3 regions of the Nocardioides perillae genome follow, and region 1 is predicted to be linked to each of the others. Evidence: predicted binding sites of a transcription regulator. Region 1 holds the regulator's gene; each other region holds the start of a gene.

Region 1 (4,300 bases):
CGCCGCTGCGGTCGGGCCGCACGCCGGTCATCATCATCACGTGGTTGGGGATCGTCTCCATGATCGGCAGCGACGAGGCCCGCGGGAAGTTGCGGCCGGCCGCGCGGAGCCCGGCGACCGTCGGCATCGTGGTCGGCGTGATCTCGTCGGGCCGGCAGCCGTCGAGCACGACGACGTAGGCCCGCTTGCGCCCGCCCGCGCGGGCGTCGGCCGCCGCAGCGCTCGGGGCGCCGAGCGCCGAGGAGATCGCGGTGGCCGCGGCGCCCGCGCCTGCCACCTGCAGGAGGTTGCGGCGACCGGTGCGCAGCAGCTCGGCGCCCTCGGCGAAGCGCTCGCCGGGGTGGGTGCAGCCGGTGTGCCCGCACATCAGCGGTCGCCTCCGTCCGTGCGGGGGCCGACAGGGGCGTCGGCGGCCTCGACGCGGCCGGTGCCGGCCAGGGTGCGGTAGCTCACCGACCAGACGGCCTCGGCGGCCCGGTCGGCGCGCGGGTCGGTGGCGCCGCTGCCCTCGCGGGGGCGCAGGACGAACCAGTCCATCTGCGCCCGGGCCGGGGTCACGTCGAGCACCGAGAAGCCGTGGGAGTCGAAGTCGAGGTACTTGATGTGGCGGTTGTTGGCCAGGATGCCGGCCTCCACCACCTCGGTCGTCGCGCCCGACGGGTCGCCGGTGATGTCCTTGAGGTTGTTGCTGGTGACCGAGGAGCAGACGAACTCGACGCCCGCGGAGTCGCTGAGCGGAGCGGTCGCCACGTCGTACGGCAGCTCGCAGGCCCAGCCGGAGTGGATGTCGCCGGTGAGGAAGAGCGCGTCCTTCACCCCGCGGTCGCGGATGTGGTCGAGCACCTCGCGGCGGTCGGCGGTGTAGCCGTCCCACTGGTCGGTGTTGTAGGGCGCGCCGTCGGCCGGCAGCAGCCCGGTCACGTCGTTGACCGGGTCGAGCAGGTCGCGGGGGACCTGCCCGAAGGTGACCGGCGCGATCATCACCGGGTTGCCGACCAGCTTCCACTGCGCGCGCTCCTGCTGCAGCGAGGCCTTGAGCCACGCCATCTGCTGGCGCCCGAGGATCGTGCGGTCGGGGTCGCTCACGGTGGCGTCGGGGTTGGGCACGGGCGTCGGCACGCCGCCGACCTGCTGGCTGCGGTAGGTGCGCAGGTCGAGCATGCTCAGCTCAGCGAGCTGGCCGAACTGCAGCCGGCGGTAGAGCCGGGCGCCGTCGCCGAGACGGGCGGTGCCGTCCATGAGCACCGGCATCCACTCGTCGTACGCGCGGTGGGCGCGGGCGCGCCGGCGGACGTAGTCGCCCTCGGAGGCGTCGTGGTTCTCCGCGCCGTCGCGCCACTGGTCGTTGGTGACCTCGTGGTCGTCCCAGGTGACGATCATCGGCGCCAGCGCGTGGAGGTCCTGCAGGTCGGGGTCGCGCTTGTACTGCGCGTGGCGCTGGCGGTAGTCGGCGAGGCTGACCATCTCGCGCGCGGGCACGTGGCGGCGGACGTCCTCGTTGCCCTGGCCGCGGCCGTACTGGCCCGGGGCGTACTCGTAGAGGTAGTCGCCGAGGTGCAGCACGGCGTGCAGGTCGCGGCGCCGCGCGAGGTGGCGGTAGGCGCTGAAGAAGCCGGCCTGCAGATTGGCGCAGGAGACCACGCCGAGGCGCAGGTTGCCCGGCAGCGCGTCGCGCGCGGGGGCGGTGCGGGTGCGGCCGGGACGGCTGGCGACGCCGCGGTGGACGAAGCGGTAGTGGTACCACGTCGCGGGGCGCAGGCCGGTCGCGAGCACCTTGACGGTGTGGTCGCGGCTGGCGCTGGTGGTGACCGTGCCCTGCTTCACGATCCGCCGGAAGCGGGCGTCGGTGGCGACCTGCCACGTCACGTGCGCCTTCGGGCCCTTGCCGGAGCCCGGGGTCGCCGCGGCGGTCGGGGTGAGGCGGGTCCACAGCACGACGGCCGTCGGTTGCGGGTCGCCCGAGGCCACGCCGTGCGCGAAGAGCTGCGCGCTGCTGCGGCGGGGTCGGGTGCGGGGGGCCGGCTCGGCGGCGGCGCTGCCGCTCGCGAGGGCGGTCGCGCCGACGGCGCCGGCCGCGCCGGTCGCGAGGACGGTGCGGCGCGCGACGTGCTGGGGGTCAGGGGTGGTCACACTGGATTGAACGACGCCGGGAGGGGGTGGTGACGGTGGTTCGGCGAAAGTCGCCGGTTGTTCGGCTGCTGGTCACCGGGGGCGGTGGGGCCTCGGCGCGGCGTGCGTCATGCGGAGGCGACGCGATCGCGCGCGCTCCGCATGACGCAGGCGGCGTGACGGAGTGGCCGGCGAGGGCGCGCGGCGGCGGGCGCGGCGTACTGGCTGGGGACGACGGGCGCCTCGGGCCTGCCTGTGGACGCACGACGGCCGACCCCCGTGCGGGGGCCGGCCGGCGTGGGGCAGCGTCGGGGTCAGAGGCGGCGCAGGACCGCGGTGACCTTGCCGAGGATCGTGGCGTGGGTGCCGTCGATCGGGTCGTAGGCGTCGTTGTGGGGGAGCAGCCAGACCTGGCCGTCCTTGCGCTGGAAGGTCTTGACCGTCGCCTCGCCGTCGATCATCGCCGCCACGACCTCCCCGTTGTGGGCGGTGGGCTGCTGGCGCACGACGACGTAGTCGCCGTTGCAGATCGCCGCGTCGACCATCGAGTCGCCGGAGACCTCGAGCATGAAGAGCGTGCCGTCGCCGACGAGCTGCTGGGGGAGCGGGAAGACGTCCTCGGTGCGCTGCTCGGCGAGGATCGGCCCGCCGGCGGCGATGCGGCCGACCATGGGGACGTACTGGGCGGCGGGGAGCGCGTCGCCGATGCCGGTCTCGTCGAAGCCGGTGTCGGTGGCCGCGCCGACCGCGCGGCGCCCGGCGGCGGACTCGGGCAGGAAGACCTCGAGGGCGCGGGGGCGCTTGGGGTCGCGGCGGATGAACCCCTTCTCCTCGAGCACCTTGAGCTGGTGGGCCACCGAGGAGGAGCTCGACAGGCCGACGGCGTCGCCGATCTCGCGCATGCTCGGGGGGTAGCCGCGGTGCTCGACGGCGTCGCGGATCACGTTGAGCACCCGCTGCTGGCGCGGGGTCAGGCCCGTCGCGTCGGGGGGTCCGTCGGGCAGCTCGGCCACCCGCTTCTTCGTGCCTGCCATCGTGCGCCTCCCGTGCCCGCGCCGGAGCCGTCGCGCGGGTGCGTCAGCGCAGGGCCGGGCGCCCGGGAGGCTCCGTGGTCCCGCCGTTCGGGACCGGTGAGCGCACGCTAGCGCGAGCGGGCGGGGTGGTTCAAACACCTGTTCGAACGGCGTGTCGGGCAGACTCGCCGCCATGAGCACTCCCGCCGCCGGCCCGTCCGTCCTGTCCGCCGTCGTCACGGGTGCCGCGCGCGGCATCGGCCGGGCGGTGGCGGAGAAGCTGGTGCAGCGGGGGTACGCCGTGGTGGTCACCGACGTCGACGGCGCGGGCGCCGAGCAGGCCGCGGCCGAGATCGGGGCCGTGGCCGGACTGGCGCAGGACGTGCGCTCGGAGGCCTCGCACGCGACCGTCGCGGCGGAGGCGGCGCGCCACGGTCGCCTCGCGGTGTGGGTCAACAACGCCGGCGTCGGTCACGACGGCGCCCTCGCCGACCTGCCGTCGGACCAGGTCGACCGGCTCGTGGACGTCAACCTCAAGGGTGCGCTGTGGGGCACGCGTGCGGCGCTGGCCGGCTTCGGGCCGGCCGGCGGCGACGTCGTCAACATCGCCTCGTTGTCGGGCCTGGGTCCGGTGCCGGGGCTGTCGACCTACGCCGCCACCAAGGCCGCGGTCGTCTCCCTCACCATGTCGGTGCAGGCCGAGACGCCCGACGAGGTGCGCGTGCACGCACTGTGCCCCGACGGCGTCGACACCGAGATGGTCGCCACGATGCGCGACGACGGCCTGGCCAAGGCGCTCGTGCGCTCCGGGGGTCGGCTGCTGAGCGTCGACGAGGTGGCCGCCGAGGCGGTCGGGCTCGTCGGCGGTCACCGCGTCGTGCGCACGCTGCCCGCCTGGCGCGGCGGGGTCATGCGTGGCAGCTCGCTGCTGCCGTCGCTCGCGCAGCAGGGGATCGCGGTCTTCGCCAAGCAGGGGCGCGCCGCGCTCCGCCGCAACTGACGCGGCTGCCGCTCGTCCCGGCGTACGTCTGGGCCCCGGTGGTGGGGCAATTGCTGGGTTGTGGCCCGGTTACCGACGCGTAACCGGGCGCCAACCCAGCAATTGAACGGTCGCGGCGGGGTGATGGCGCACCCCGAGCGCGAGTCGAACACACTTTCGGCCAGGCCCTTGTGCTGTT
Region 2 (4,300 bases), 1.3 Mb from region 1:
GGGGAGTGCCGCGCGAGCGCGACGCGATCTCGGCCGCGCCTCCCCCGGCCAGCTCGACGCCCAGCAGGTCGGCGGAGCGCCGCACGATGAGCTCGAGCTCGTCGGGCTCGTAGAACTCCAGGTGCGCGGTGAAGCCGAAGCGGTCGCGCAGCGGCCCCGGCAGCAGCCCCGCACGGGTCGTCGCGCCGACCAGCGTGAAGGGCGGGATCTCCAGCGGGATGGCGGTGGCACCCGGGCCCTTGCCGATGACCACGTCGACGCGGAAGTCCTCCATGGCGAGGTAGAGCATCTCCTCGGCCGGTCGCGACATCCGGTGGATCTCGTCGACGAAGAGCACGTCGCCCTCGACCATGCCCGACAAGATCGCGGCGAGGTCGCCGGCGTGGGTGATCGCGGGGCCGCTGGTGAGCCGCAGCGGGCTGCCCATCTCGGCGGCGATGATCATCGCCAGCGTCGTCTTGCCGAGGCCCGGGGGGCCCGAGAGCAGCACGTGGTCGGGAGCGCGACCGCGGCGACGCGCGGCCTCGAGGACCAGCCCGAGCTGCTCGCGCACCCGCACCTGCCCGACCACCTCGTCGAGGGTGCGCGGGCGCAGCGCGGCCTCGACGGCCCGCTCGTCGCCCTCGGCCTCGGCCGCGGTCAGGGTGCGCAGGTGGGCGTCCTCCGCAGCGCTGAGGCGGGCGTCGGGACCGGCGTACGCCGTGGAGGCGCCGTCGGCGGCCGTGTCGAGGTCGTCGTCGGAGTGGGGCACGTCAGGCCCGGCTCAGCGTCTGGAGGGCGGCGCGCAGCAGGGCGCCGACGTCGGGGCGGTCCCCGGCCTGGTCGGCGACGGCCTCGACCGCCTTGTCGGCCTCCTTGGCCGACCAGCCGAGACCGACGAGGCCCTGGGCGACCTGGTCGCGCCAGGGCGCGGCGCCCGGGGCGGGGGCGCCGGGGAGGGGCGCGGCGCCGACCGGGGCGCCGATGCGGTCGCGCAGCTCGAGGATGATGCGCTGCGCACCCTTCTGGCCGATGCCGGGGACGCGGGTGAGGGTCTTGACGTCCTCGTCGGCGACGGCGCGGCGCACGGCGTCGGGGCTGAGCACGGCGAGCATCGCCTGGGCCAGCTTGGGGCCGACGCCCGAGGCGGTCTGCACGAGCTCGAAGACCTGCTTCTCGTCGTCGTCGGCGAAGCCGAAGAGGGTCAGCGACTCCTCGCGCACCACCATGCTGGTGGGCAGCGACGCCTCCGCGCCGAGGCGCAGCGCGGCGAGGGTGCCCGGGGTGCACAGCAGCTCGAGTCCGACCCCGCCGGCGGCGCCGCCGACCTCGAGCACGGCACTGGTGAGGCCGACCTCGGCGACCCGGCCGCGGACGAACGCGATCATGCTCTCCTCCTCGCCGGGGCGGGCCCGGTGACGGTCCTGGGTCGGGTGCCGGCGGGCGTCCGGCTCCGGCTCGCGGCCACGGCGGCGTCGATGCGTGCCTGGGCCCCGCCGCGCCAGATGTGGGTGATCGCGAGCGCGAGTGCGTCGGCGGCGTCGGCGGGCTTCGGTGCGGCGTCGAGGCGCAGGATGCGGGTGACCATCGCCCCGACCTGCGCCTTGTCGGCGCGGCCGCTGCCGGAGACGGCCGCCTTCACCTCGCTCGGCGTGTGCAGGGCCACCGGCAGGCCGCGGCGCGCCGCGGCGACCAGGGCGATGCCGCTGGCCTGCGCCGTGCCCATGACGGTGCTGACGTCGGAGCGGGCGAAGACCCGCTCGACCGCGACCGCGTCGGGGCGGTGCTCGTCGATCCAGGCGTCGATGCCGCGCTCGATGGTGACCAGGCGCACCGCGACGGGCTCGCTGGCCGAGGTGCGGAGCACGCCGACGTCGACCAGGCGCAGGGGCCGCCCGACGTCGCCCTCGACCAGGCCCATCCCGCAGCGGGTCAGGCCCGGGTCGATCCCCAGCACGCGCACGCGTCGCTCCTCGGCTCGAACGTCAGTTCGACACGGGACGTTACGGCGGTGACCGGTCCACCCGGTCTCGACACGCCGATCGCGTCCTCGCAGGCTCAGCCACGCGGCTCGCTCGACCACCGCCGGCGGCTCCGCTGGCGCGTCGCCGCTACGCGTCCTCGAGCTCGGCCATGACCTCGGCCGAGACGTCGACGTTGCTGTAGACGTCCTGCACGTCGTCGAGGTCCTCGAGGGCGTCGACGAGCTTGAAGACCTTGCCCGCGGCGGTCGCGTCGACGGGGATGTCCATCGTGGCGACGAACTGCACGTCGGCGGAGTCGTAGTCGAGGCCGGCGGCCTGCAGCGCGGTGCGGACGGCCACGAGGTCGGTGGCCTCGGAGACGACCTGCCACTGCTCGCCGAGGTCCTCCACCTCCTCGGCGCCGGCGTCGAGGGTGGCCTCGAGGACGTCGTCCTCGCTGACGTCCTTGCCGTCCTGCGACTTGGCGACCACCACGACACCCTTGCGGTGGAAGAGTCGCGAGACCGAGCCCGGGTCGGCCATCGTGCCGCCGTTGCGCGTGACGGCGGTGCGCACCTCCATCGCGGCCCGGTTCTTGTTGTCGGTGAGGCACTCGACGAGGATGCCGACGCCCTGCGCGCCGTACACCTCGTAGGTGATCGTCGAGTAGTCGGCGCCACCGGTCTCGGCACCGGAGCCGCGCTTGACCGCGCGGTCGATGTTGTCGTTGGGGACCGAGGACTTCTTGGCCTTCTGGATCGCGTCGTAGAGCGTGGGGTTGCCGGCCGGGTCACCGCCGCCCATGCGGGCCGCGACCTCGACGTTCTTGATCAGCTTGGCGAACATCTTGCCGCGCTTGGCGTCGATCGCGGCCTTCTTGTGCTTCGTGGTCGCCCACTTGGAGTGGCCTGACATGCGTCCCTCTTCTTCCGACTCGCTCGGTGCCCGCTCGGTGCCTGCTGGGTGCCTGCTCGGTGTGTGCCGAGTGCCGGTCGTCGATCCTACCGGCGGCGCCGGGGGGCGCCGCGCCGGCCACGACCGCGCCGCGACCGCGCCGCGACCGCGCCGCGACCGGACCGCGACCGGACCGCGACCGTCAGCCCAGGAGGTCGAGGAAGAGGCGGTGCAGGCGCAGGTCGTGCCCGACCTCGGGGTGGAACGACGTCGCCAGCAGCGGCCCCTGCCGCACCGCGACCGGGTGGTCGGCCGCCTCGGCGAGCACCTCGACGCGGTCGCCCACCTCCTCCACCCAGGGGGCGCGGATGAAGACGGCGTGCACGGGGCCCTCGACCCCGCTCACGTCGAGGTCGGTCTCGAAGGAGTCGACCTGCCGGCCGAACGCGTTGCGGCGCACCGTGACGTCGAGGCCTCCGAGCGTCTCCTGTCCGGGCGCGCCGTCGCGGATCCGGTCGGCCAGCAGGATCATCCCCGCGCACGTGCCGAAGGCGGGCATCCCGCCTGCGAGCCGCTCGCGCAGCGGGTCGAGCAGGTCGAAGGCACGGGCGAGCTTGATCATCGTGGTCGACTCCCCGCCGGGCAGGACCAGCCCGTCGAGGTCGTCGAGCTCCTCGGGGCGGCGCACCCTCATGGGCGAGACCCCGAGGGCCGTCAGTGCCGCGAGGTGCTCCCGCACGTCGCCCTGGAGCGCGAGGACGCCGACCTTCTGCACGGGGTGGATCGTACGGAGCGGTCGCCGACGGCCGGCGTGCGGCCTAGTAGCCGAAGGTGATCGTCCGGTCGGTGGCGTTGCCTGCACCGTCGACGGCGCGGATCCGGAGCACGAACGCACCCTCGTTGCCGTCGTAGGCCGCCACCAGGGAACCGGGGACCCGCCACACGCCCCCGCTCACCACGGCCGGCGCCAGCGCGCAGCCCGTGGTGGGCACGGTGCCCGACCAGCCGCTCTCCGTCCAGCAGCCGTTGGGGACCGTGGGCACGCCGGCGGCGAACGCCCGGCGGGTCAGGGCGTACTGCACCGTGACCGGGGCGGAGGGGTCGGCGACGGTCCCGCAGGCCACGCTCGACGCGGGGCAGCGAGGCGCCACCGCGTTGCGGAAGGCCGGACCCGCCCCTGCCTCCTCTCCGTTGGAGGGTGCGGTGAACACCAGGGTCGGGCCCACCAGGTCGAGGGCGAGGGGCGCGGTCGAGCGCGCCGATTCCTGTCGCCACTGCGTGCCGAACCGCGCGACGACGCTCACGTAGGAGCCCTGCGGGAGGTCGACGGTGCACCGGCGTGCCGCGTCGTCCAGCGCGAGACCGGGAGTCGTGGGACAGACCTGCACCTGACCCGCCGTTCCGGTCGCTCCGGAGTAGCGGAACACCTGGTAGCCGGTGGCCGGCACGGCACCGGCGCCGCC
Region 3 (4,300 bases), 250 kb from region 1:
GTCTTCCGCACCGGACCCCCCGTCCTCGACCCGCGCAGCCTGCCACGACGGGGCCGGCCCTGCCACCGCTGGTCGAGCAGTGCTGGCCCTGCTACCGCTGGTCGAGCAGAGCCGCCAGGCCCGCGTCGGGACCCCGTGAGCCACCGACGACCTCAGGGCAGACCCGTCCCAGGACGGACGTCTCCTCAGCACCGCCGCTGGAACGTCACGCTGCCGTCGGGGTGCGAGACCGTGTCGTAGGCCGGGTCGTGGATGCGGGCGTGGTGCCGGGGACACAGCAACCGGCCGTTGGCCTTGTCGGTCGGCCCGCCTCTGCTCCACGGGATGTCGTGGTGCGCGTGGCACATCCCGGGTGGCCAGTCGCAGCCGGCGGCGGTGCAACCGCCCTGCTCGATCTCGAGGGCGCGGCGCTGTGCGGGGGAGAAGAGCCGCTGTGTGCGACCCAGGTCCAGCACCTCGCAGCGTCCGCCCAGCACGACCGGCGCGATGCCGGACTCGCAGGCGAGCATCCGGGCCCGCCCGGCGCTGATGCGCGTGCCGGTGCTCAGCGTCGCGACCCCGAGCCCGCCCATCAGTGTCTCGAGCGACATCGTGACCGTCACGGTGGCGGGCAGTCCGCCGGCGCGGGGGAGGTCCTTCACCAGGTAGCGCTCGATCAGCTCGCACAGCGCCTGGCCGCGGCGCAGCGGCATCGACGGCCGCTCTCCACCGGCCGCCACCCCTGCGCCGGACTCGGGCTGCGAACCGACGCCCGAGCCGACACCCGACACCGCACCCGGCTCCGCACCCGACTCCGCGCCCGAGCCGCAGCCCGCACCGCCGTCCTCCGTCGCCCGGCGCGCCCGCTGGTGCTTCGGCGCCGCGATCGCGTCGAGGAGCGTGCGCAGCCGGTCGCCGTGCTCGGTGGGGATCGCGAAGCGACCCCGGGTCGTGCCGTGGCCGTCGTCGCTCATGGTCAGCGTCGCTGCCCGCCGCGCCTCGCGCTCCTCCCGCTCGAGCCGCTCGCGCTCCACCTCGTCGGCGACGTCGGGGGCGACGACCTCGAGCACCTTGCGACCGAGGGCGCGCAGCTCGAGCGCGTCGTGGACGGCCGCGCAGTCGAGCAGGAACGTCGCGGCCTCGGCCCGCACGCGGGCGTCGACCCGGTCGGTCGGCAGGGCGTCGACCGCGGCGGTGATGGCCCGCGCCTGGTCGAGGTGCACCCGCCCGTCGGCAAGCGCGTCGGCCACCGCCCGGTGACGCGGCTCGGCGAGCGTCGCGGCCACCCGCGCGTCGCGGAAGCAGTCGGGTCGCGTGCGGCGGGTGTGCGACGCGGCCCAGGCGGCCGTCGACGTCGCACCCGTGGTGCCACCGGCGCCGTCCTCGACCGCCTGCGCGGTCACCCGCAGCCGCAGGGCCGCGACCTGCGCCTCGAGCGCGGCGATGGCGACCAGCGCCTCGCCGAGGTCGGTCTCCGTCATCGACCAGGTCGGCGAGCCCACGACCCGGGTGACGGTCTCGGAGGCCTCCGTGAGCGCGTCGCACACCGGGTGGTGCGACGTCGTCCCGCTCCGGATGGCCATGGGCCATTCTGACATGTCCAGCACGAGAGTGCAACATATCCGTACACACGTTCGACAGTCGGCCCGGCGTAGCAGCGGCCACCCACGACGTACGACGCCGCCCGCACCAGCGTGTGGGCGGACGGCGGCGAGCTGGGGGAGGGACGGGCTACTCGTCCTCGAGCAGCACGTCGTCGGCCACGCCCTCGGGCACCTCGTCGGGGCGGCGGTGCTGCGGGTCGTCGAAGCGCGTGGCCTCGGCGGGGTAGGCCTCGCCCACGGGGTGGGCGCCGCCTGCGGGCGAGCCCTGCGCGGGGTCGTACTGCCCCTCGGCCGCGGCCCCCTCGGTCGTCGAGCTCGGCTCGGCCTGCTCGCCGGAGTCGCTGACGCGACCGGTCGCGCCGTCCGTCTGCTGCGGGTCCTGCGTGCTCACGCGATCACCTCTCGCTGTCGGGTGCCGGCTCCGTACCCTCCGGAGCGCGCGCCATGCCGCGCAGCACCGACCCAGCGCACGCCCTCACCCGGGCAGCGGCTCCCACGACCGCCCGAGGTCGGCCGACGTCGCGGTGCGACCGTCGGAGCCCACCAGGTCGATGCGGCCGTCGAGCGTGGTGGTGAGGCTGCGAGGGTTCGGGAAGGGGAAGGACACCGCGCGCCACGTGCCGCGCCGCAGGTCGACCACCCAGGCGCGCTCGCTGTCGTCGACGAGCGCGAGGTCGCCCCCGAGCGGCTGCACCCGGGTCTCGAAGACGTAGCCGTCGTCGCGGATGCGCTCGGGCACCCGCTGCCACCCCGCGGCCGGCCGACGCCGGTCGAGGACCCACAGGGAGTCGATGGTGTCCTCGGCCCCGACCGCGATGACGGTCAGCACGACGTGGTGCTCGGTCAGCGCGATGCCGCGCGTGGAGCGTCCCGCCGGCGTCTCCAGGCTGTCGAGGCGCCACGGCGCCCTCCCGGTCGGCGCGTGCCACACCCGCGTCGGCTCACCCGCCCGCGTGGTCGCGCCGAGCGCCCACAGCCCGCCGGCCGCGTCGACCAGCGGACCGCCCTCGGCGCGCCCCGGCGGCAGCGCCGGTCGGAAGAGCGTGCGCGTCGACGGCCGGAAGTGCCGCAGCGGGAAGCTGGGCAGCGCGACGTCGCCCGCCCGCCCCGGCAGCCGACGGCCCGCGATCGTGACCGGCGCGAGGTCCTCGTCGGGCGTGAGCACCTCCCACGAGGTCGCCCGCCCCTCGGGGCCGCGAGCGAGCAGGAAGCCGTCGGGGAGGGCGTACGCCTGGAGTCCCGCGCCGCGCCCCCGTGACGGGCGGTCGGGCCCCTCGACGACCACCTCGCCGGAGTCGTCGTAGACGCGGAAGGCGGCGTTGATCGGCCCCTCGTCGTCGTCGGAGGTGGCGCGGGCGACGACCAGCACCCGCCCGTCACCCGCCCGCACGGCCTCGGTGGCGCGGCCGACCTCGAAGATCTCCGCCGGCGTCGCCCGCGGGTCGTCGGCCACCTCGAGCTCGCTGCGCGACCCGAGCCCGCCCCCGCCGGAGCAGGCGCTGAGCACCAGCGCAGCGAGCAGGCCGGCCGCGCCTGCGAGTCGGGTCCGAGACGTCATGCGCGCATGCTGCCACCCCGCGCCGACACCCCGCCGACACCGCATCGAGCCCGACCCCGGGCGCAGCAACGCCCCGGCCGCCGCTGCGCGGCCGGGGCGTTGGCTGAGGTGGAGCTGGTGGGTCACCGGGGGGTGACCCGAGGGCTCACCGCTCCGGCGGGATGACCGGCTGGGTGGCGTTGGGGTCGTAGCCGCTGTCGTAGCCCGTCGACGTGCCCGGCGTGGTGCCGTAGCCGGCACCCGTGCCGCCCGTCGAGCCGTAGCCGGCGGTCGAGCCCGAGGTGGAGTACGACGGGGTGTCGTGCGAGCCGCCCGACTGGCTCGGGACCTGCTGCTCGGCACGCTCGCGACCGGTCTGCGCGTCGCGCTTGGCCTGCTCCTTGGCCTCGCGGCCCTTCGACTGCGCGTCGCGCAGCATCGAGGCGGCGACCTCACGGCCGCCCAGGCCGAAGGCGAGGGCCAGGCCGAGAGCCAGGGAGAACATGATCGCGGCGAAGGCGATGCGCACGATGTCCTCGGCGATGCGGAGCTGGTCGAGGATCATGAAGAAGGCGATGACCATGACGATCGCCGGCACGACGGTCGCGACGACCTTGCCGGTCGGGGTGTCGCCCATGACCTTGGCGACGCCACCGGCGACCGCGCCGGCGATGGCGGCGGCGACCACGAAGATGACGATCGCGACGATCACGTTGGGCAGGTAGGCCAGCACCTGGTTCATGAAGGCGGTGACGGCGGCGATCTTCAGAGCGCCGATCGCGGCGACGGCGAAGAAGGCGAAGACGAGCCAGAAGACGACGCGGGCGATGCCGTTGCTCGGGCTCGCGCCGGGCATCACGCGCTCGACGTATTGGTGTGCTGACGACTCGTGCAGGTGCCGGTCGAGGCCGGCCTTCTGGAAGACCGTGCGCAGCGCTGCCTGCACGACCTTCGCGATGATGAAGCCGACCAGCAGGATGACTGCGAAGCCGAGCAGGTTGGGCAGGAAGGCGAAGAACGAGTCCGTCGCGTTCCGGAAGCTTGCTCCGATGTCCATAGATCTTCCGTCCTGTCGTCAGGGGAGCTGTCCAGACCTCGTACCCGGCCTCTCCGGACGCATGCCCCACCCGTTTCAACGGTGGTTCGGTGGCTCGCAAGCGCTCAACGGGTGAAATGTTGG

The links. Region 1 encodes LexA, which represses DNA repair genes until DNA is damaged. Its sites were predicted from a motif close to TCGAACANNTGTTCGA; they were not measured.
Region 2: a site for LexA is predicted at 1,958-1,973, ahead of ruvC (crossover junction endodeoxyribonuclease RuvC). Genes of this name have one in related genera too.
Region 3: a site for LexA is predicted at 1,602-1,617, ahead of BJ989_RS05020 (HNH endonuclease signature motif containing protein). Genes of this name have one in related genera too.

What each region holds. Positions count from the first base shown of each region.
Region 1 is NZ_JACCAC010000001.1:1,328,474-1,332,773, forward strand. It holds gene BJ989_RS06250 (alkaline phosphatase family protein) at 1-367, opposite strand, end outside; gene BJ989_RS06255 (alkaline phosphatase D family protein) at 367-2,130, opposite strand; gene lexA (transcriptional repressor LexA) at 2,424-3,143, opposite strand; gene BJ989_RS06265 (SDR family oxidoreductase) at 3,316-4,122, shown strand.
Region 2 is NZ_JACCAC010000001.1:2,602,846-2,607,145, forward strand. It holds gene ruvB (Holliday junction branch migration DNA helicase RuvB) at 1-652, opposite strand, end outside; gene ruvA (Holliday junction branch migration protein RuvA) at 753-1,367, opposite strand; gene ruvC (crossover junction endodeoxyribonuclease RuvC) at 1,364-1,933, opposite strand; gene BJ989_RS12125 (YebC/PmpR family DNA-binding transcriptional regulator) at 2,091-2,858, opposite strand; gene pdxT (pyridoxal 5'-phosphate synthase glutaminase subunit PdxT) at 3,040-3,612, opposite strand; gene BJ989_RS12135 (hypothetical protein) at 3,656-4,300, opposite strand, start outside.
Region 3 is NZ_JACCAC010000001.1:1,076,372-1,080,671, forward strand. It holds gene BJ989_RS05020 (HNH endonuclease signature motif containing protein) at 186-1,562, opposite strand; gene BJ989_RS05025 (hypothetical protein) at 1,711-1,974, opposite strand; gene BJ989_RS05030 (hypothetical protein) at 2,059-3,141, opposite strand; gene BJ989_RS05035 (mechanosensitive ion channel family protein) at 3,287-4,177, opposite strand.